DNA from 2 places in the Stenotrophomonas sp. Steno-C15 genome. Region 1 is predicted to be linked to the other one. Evidence: predicted binding sites of a transcription regulator. Region 1 holds the regulator's gene; the other holds the start of a gene.
What was found. Region 1 encodes FliA, which starts transcription of late flagellar genes. Its sites were predicted from a motif close to TAAAGTTTNNCNNNCNNNGGCCGATAA; they were not measured.
Positions count from the first base shown of each region.

Region 2: AC06FB_RS08755 (methyl-accepting chemotaxis protein) is a predicted target of FliA. The motif match lies at 1,038-1,064, and genes of this name have one in related genera.

Region 1 covers NZ_JBWJPF010000001.1:17,150-20,371, forward strand. The annotation lists gene AC06FB_RS00075 (chemotaxis protein CheA) at 1-430, opposite strand, end outside; gene AC06FB_RS00080 (protein phosphatase CheZ) at 433-1,038, opposite strand; gene cheY (chemotaxis response regulator CheY) at 1,038-1,430, opposite strand; gene AC06FB_RS00090 (RNA polymerase sigma factor FliA) at 1,488-2,231, opposite strand; gene AC06FB_RS00095 (MinD/ParA family ATP-binding protein) at 2,228-3,115, opposite strand; gene flhF (flagellar biosynthesis protein FlhF) at 3,102-3,222, opposite strand, start outside.
Region 2 covers NZ_JBWJPF010000008.1:90,978-94,199, forward strand. The annotation lists gene AC06FB_RS08755 (methyl-accepting chemotaxis protein) at 1-1,009, opposite strand, end outside; gene AC06FB_RS08760 (arylamine N-acetyltransferase family protein) at 1,213-2,052, shown strand; gene AC06FB_RS08765 (transporter substrate-binding domain-containing protein) at 2,312-3,028, shown strand; gene AC06FB_RS08770 (LysR substrate-binding domain-containing protein) at 3,080-3,222, opposite strand, start outside.

The DNA.
Region 1 (3,222 bases):
CACCGGCAGCGGGCGCGGCCGCTGCGGGAGCGGCGGCGGCCGGCGCAGCAGCGCCGTGCACGTCGAACTGGGCGATCAGGTCCGGCGGGGCATAGCCGGGTTCGTTGCCGGAAGACACGGCATCCAGCATCGATTGCAGGTAGTCCAGTGATTGCTGTGCGGCATCGAAGTGATGCGGCTGCAGCACCGCCTGGCCAGCGCGGGCGGCGCCCAGTGCCTCTTCGGCGGCATGGCACAGCTCGACCATGGCGGTGATGCCGAGGAAGCCGGCGCCGCCCTTGAGCGTGTGATAGCCACGGAACACGGCGTTGAGCTGGTCGGCGTCCTGCGGCGCCTGTTCCAGCGACACCAGCTGTTCGCCGAGGCGATCCAGGATTTCCTGTGCCTCGATGATGAAATCGGCGGTGATGTCGTCGGATACCGCGCTCATGCTTACAGTCCCAGGTCCGACAACAGGTCGTCGGCGTCGTTCTGAGAGACCGCGTGGCGGTCCAGTCCCTTCAGTGCCGGTCCGGCCAGCGCCGGATCGGTGCGATGCTGCTCCGGTGGCAGGCCCAGCGCGCCAAAGCCTTCGTGCACGCGGCGGACGATGCCGACCACGCGACGGATGATCTGTCCGGTCAGGTCCTGATAGCTCTGGGTCAGGGCAATCTCGGTCAGGTTGTGGCGGATGCGTTCCAGCTGCGCATCCTGCCCCGGCTGCAGGCCTTCGGCGCGCAGCTGTTCGGTGAGGCTGCGGCACTCTTCGGCCAGGTCCAGGGTGCGGTGCGTGGCCTGTTCGGTCATCGCCACCACATGGTCCAGGCGCGCGCAGGCGTCGTCCAGCTCGCCCGCCTCGCTGGGGACGGTCGGCAGTTCGCCCAGGGCCTGGCCCAGTTCGCGGGCCAGCCGTGACAGGCCGCTCATCATCGGCTGCGTGCGTGCGGCCACCAGGGCGTCGATGCGCTGGCGCCAGGCGCTCTCGTCGCCGGATTCGAGCGCGTCGAGGGCTTCCTGCAGGCGCAGGACGAGGGCGTTCTTGTCGACCGTGGCGTCCATCAGGCGCTGGCCGCCAGGCGTTCGAAGATCTTGCCCAGTTTCTCTTCCAGCGTCTGCGCGGTGAACGGCTTGATGATGTAGCCGTTCACGCCGCTCTGCGCCGCTTCGATGATCTGCTCGCGCTTGGCCTCGGCGGTGACCATCAGCACCGGCAGGGTCTTGAGCTTGGCATCGGCGCGGATCGCCTTGAGCAGTTCGATGCCGGTCATCACCGGCATGTTCCAGTCGGTGACCACGAAGTCGAACGGTTGGCTCTGCAGCATCGACAGCGCAGCATGCCCGTCCTCGGCTTCGGCGGTGTTGGTGAAGCCCAGATCGCCCAGCAGATTCTTGACGATGCGACGCATGGTCGAGAAGTCGTCGACGATCAGGATGCGCATGTTCTTGTTCAAATCGGAGTTCCTTTGTTGTTCAGTCGCCCGCGGTGGCCGTGGCCGCCGCAGGCATGTTCATTCTTCAAGCCCGGCATCCGCGGCCTCGAAGATCTTCAGCCGGCCGCGCAGGCGCAGCACGGCCTGGCCGTGGATCTGGCAGACGCGCGATTCGCTCACGCCGAGCACCGCGCCGATCTCCTTCAGGTTCAGCTCCTGCTCGTAGTACAGCGAGAGCACCAGCTGTTCGCGTTCGGGCAGATGGCCGATGGCCTTGCCCAGTTCGCGGCCGAACTCGCCACGTTCCAGGACCTGCTGCGGTGTCGGTCCGCCCTGGGCGACGGTGTCCAGTTCGCCCTGGTCTTCGATGCGCGATTCCAGGCTCAGCACCTGGCCGCGCGAGGCGTCCTCCATCAGCCGCAGGTACTCGGGCAGTGGCATGTCCATGGCCGCCGCCACCTCGGTGGCACTGGCTGCACGGCCCGTGGTCTGCTCCAGGCGGCGGATGGTGGCGGCCGCATCGCGGGCGCGCCGATGCACCGAGCGCGGTACCCAGTCGCCGCGGCGGATCTCGTCGATCATCGAGCCGCGGATGCGGATCGAGGCATAGGTCTCGAACGAGGCACCCTGGTCGGCGTCGTAGCTGCGCGAGGCTTCGATCAGGCCCATCATGCCGGCCTGGATCAGGTCGTCCACTTCGACGCTGGCCGGCAGGCGTGCGGCCAGGTGATGGGCGATGCGCCGCACCAGGTCCGAGTGCTGGGCGATGACCTCGGTCGCCGCCGAGCGCTGGACTTCCCTGTACTGGGCCGCGCCTTTCATGCTGCCACCCCGCGTTGCTTGAGGATGCGCTCGAGGAAGAATTCAACGCCACCGCGTGGCTCGGTGGGGGCCTGCCAGCGGGCGGTGCGACGGGCGATCTCGGTGATCGCCAGCGCCGCCGGGCTGGATGGATAGGCCTTCACCACCGGCTGCTGGCGCTGCACCGACAGGCGCAGCCAGTCATCCTGCGGCACGCAGCCCAGGTAGTTCAGCGAGACATCGGCAAGGAACTTCTCGCAGACCCGGGTCAGCTTTTCATACAGCACGCGGCCCTCGTTGGGGTCGCGCACCATGTTGGCCACCACCTGGATGCGGTCCACGCCGCGCTCGCGCGACAGCACCTTGATCAGTGCGTAGGCGTCGGTGATCGAGGCCGGCTCGTCGCAGACCACGACAACCGTGTCCTGTGCGGCCTGGCAGAAGGTCAGTACGCCATCGGTGATGCCGGCGGCGGTGTCCACCACCATGATGTCCAGCTCGCGTTCCAGTTCGGAGAACACGTTCACCAGGCCGATGTGCTCGGCCGGGGCCAGCTCGGCCATGTGCCGGCGACCGGACGCGGCCGGCACCACCAGCACGCCGTTCGGACCTTCGACGATCACTTCTTCCAGCGAGCAGCGGCCGGCGACCAGATCCGCCAGGGTGTGGGTGGGATTCAGCCCCAGGATCACGTCGATGTTGGCCAGGCCCAGGTCGGCGTCGAGCAGCAGCGTGCGCTTGCCCATGCCGGCCAGCGCCACGGCCAGGTTGGCCGAGACGTTGGTCTTGCCGACGCCGCCCTTGCCGCCGGTCACGGCGATGGTGCGCACAGGGCCGAGCGGCTCGCTGCGGGTGGCCGACAGCGGGAAGGTCTTGGTCAGCTTGGCGTACTCACGCGACGGCATGGTTCAACTCCGGGTTGCAGGGCATATCGGCCGCTCGGCGCAAATCTTCAAGGCGAAGTACAAGATTGGCCGCGCTGGCCCGGTGCAGGTCGTCCGGAACGTCCTGG
Region 2 (3,222 bases), on a different contig from region 1:
GGGTGTCCTGGATCGGCCTGCGCACCGCGCGCAGCACCAGCAGCAGGCTGGTGATCAGCACGCCGGCCACCAGCAGCAGGGTGAGGGCGAACAGCACGCTCATGGTGCGTGCACCGGCCTGCTGCCGCGCCTGCGCCAGGGCCAGCGCCTTCACCTGTGCCTGCTGGAAGGCGGCGAGCGCGGGCGCCACGCCGGCAGCCGTCTCCAGCAGCGATTGCGTCTCCACATCAAGGCCGACGCGGGCAGCGGTATAGCCGAGCAGTGCCGACTGATAGGCGTCCATGCCGGTGCGGAGCGCCTCCTGCACGTCGGGCGGCAGCCCCGCCAGCGCCAGATCGAACGGCAGCTTCTCTTCGCTGGCGCGGTCGGCATGAGTCGAATCGCCATCGAGCAGCAGCAGCGCTTCCTGGCGCCGCATCTTCTGCAGGTGCAGCGCCAGTGCCGGCCGGTCCAGGCCATCCACCCGCTGCTGCAGGGCATCGGCGGCCTGCTGCAGTTGTGCAGCCAGGCCGGCATCACCCCGCCCCATCTCATCCACACGTTCGAACAGCGCGGCCACTCCCTGCGAGAATCCCTCGGCGGCCTCGGTGAGCGCCTGCAATGCCTTGCGGCGACCGGCATCCATCGGCATCGCCCTGAGCGCATTCAGGTCGACCTGCAATGCCTGCTGGGCCGCCTGCAGCTGGCTGCGGTCGGCATCGTCGAAACTGCGTGCATACTGGGTCTGCAGGCGACGCGCCTCCGCCACCCGTGTCGCCAGGCGTGCGGCCAGATCGCTGCCACGCTGGTAACTGGCCTGACTGCGTGCGGCCTGGCTGCTGGCATAACCGGTCCAGGCATGGACAGCGGCAATCGCCACCAGGCCCGCGCCGCAGACCAGCAGGGTGGCCTTGAGTTTGTTGGCCACGCTGAGTCGATGCGGCTGCAGCCAGACCAGCAGGCGTGGAAACGCCGAGCGCATCGCGATGAGACGGGTGCGCAGGGACCGAAGGGGGACGGCGGCCGACATCACAGACTCCAGGCGGAAGGACGCACCTGTATCGGCCTGACCGGCGGCAACTTTAGGCACATTGCCGATGCCGTGGCACGCACCGTGCCGGTTGCGCTCTTTGTACCGGCCCCAGGCGACGGAGACGTGACACAGCGCCCGCGCTTGACCTCAACCCCGGTTGCGGTTGCACAGTGGGATTCTTCCCACCGGCCGCCCTCGCCATGACCCCGCTCGACGTCCCCCGTTATCTTCAGCGCCTGCAACTGGATGCTCCGCCGTCGCTGGACCTTGCCGGACTGACCCTGCTGGTGCAGCGCCACAACGCCCTGCTCCCTTTTGAAACCCTCAGCAGCCTGCTGCGCGACGCGGTGCCGATCGATCTGGACAGCGTGCAGCACAAGCTTCTCGACCAGCAGCGCGGCGGTTACTGCTTTGAACTCAACGGCGGCCTGCTGGCGCTCCTGCAGGCAGTGGGCTTCGACGCACAGCCGCTGAGCGCGCGCGTGCTGCTGGCAGCACAGGACGATGCCCCGACGGCGCGTACCCACCTGCTGCTGCGCGTGCACGTGGAGGGAGAGGACTGGCTGGTCGATGCCGGCTTCGGTGGCCTGACGCCGACGGTGCCACTGCGGCTGCACGAAACGGCGCCGCAAACCACGCCGCATGAGTCTTTCCAGCTGCAGCAGCTGCCGGGCGGGGACGAATTCGTGCTGTCCGCCCAGGCGGGCGACGCATGGCGGGCGCTGTACCGCTTCGACCTGCGGTCGCCAGCGCCGATCGACAACGTGGTGGCCAACTGGTACGTGTGCACGCACCCGGATTCGGGTTTCCCTGGCCAGCTGCGCGCCTCACTGGCCGGCCCGGACTGGCGGCGCACCATCGGCAGTGGCAACTACACCGAGTACCGCCCCGGGCAGGCGCCGCTCAAGCGCCCGCTGCGCGATGCCGCCGACGTGCGCGACGTGCTGCAGTCGGCATTCGGCCTGCGCGTGCCGGACGATGCGCGGCTCGATCCGGCGATCACCGATTGGCTGCAGCGCTCGCACGCCGCATCACGGTAGCACCGCGCGGCACGGTGCCCGGGTTACGGCGTCACCGGCGCCTGCAGCGCAATGCGGTTGCCCTCGCTGTCGCAGATCTCGGCCACCCGCCAGTGGCCGGCACCATGCAGTTGCAGGTAGAAGGCAATGGCGCGAGCAGGTCGCTGGCCGGAATCTCGACATGCGCGATGGGGTGCATCGTCGCAGGATGGCGCCGCCCTGACATTCCGTGCGCATCGTTGCGGGCATGCTGGCCTGCCCACCCTTCGCTGAGCGCTGCATGACCCTGGCCGATCACCGAAGTGCACTGACGCCACTGGGCCATCTGCGCGTCGCCATCAATCTGGGGGATCCGGTCCTTGCGAGGGGCGACGCACGATCGCCGCGCGGCCCCTCGGTGGAGCTGGCCACCGCGCTGGCGCAGCGGATGGGCGTGCAGGCGCGATTCACCTGTCACGATGCGGCCGCATCGGTGGTCGCGGCGGCAGCCGACGACGCATGGGACCTGGCCTTTCTCGCCATCGATCCGGCACGAGCCGATCGCATCGCCTTCAGTGCACCGTATGTGGAGATCGAAGGAACCTACCTGGTGCGCGAGGACAGTCCGGCGCGGCAGGTGGCCGATCTGGACCGCGATGGGCTGCGCATCGCCGTTGGCCGGGGTGCCGCCTACGATCTGTTCCTGAGCCGGGAACTGCGGCACGCCACGATCGAGCGTGCCGACACGTCGGCGGCAGCCATCGATCTGTTTGACGCGCGGCGCCTGGATGCCGCCGCTGGCGTGCGCCAGCCGCTGCAGGCCTGGGCACTGCAGCATCCGGGACACCGCGTGCTCGCCGACCGCTTCACTGCGATCCAGCAGGCCGTGGCCGCACCTGCGGCGCGCCCCGCTGCCGCCCTGCGGGCCCTGTTCGACGAGGTCGAGGCGATCAAGGCAGGGCCCCTGCTCGAGGACGCTTTCGCACGTTCCGGACAGGCGGTCACCCTGGTGCGATGACGCAGCAGTGGCCCGCAGCACGCGGCAGGTGGCTGCGTGCGCCGGGCCGGATCAGCCCTGCGTCTCCATGTGCCGCGCATGCTCGCTGGCCTGCGCATGCAACCACTCACGGAAGGCGAGGAATCCACGGTGGCGCGCCGAGCGCTGCGGATACACCAGCCAGTGCGGCCAGGCCGTTTTCAGCCGCTGCTCCG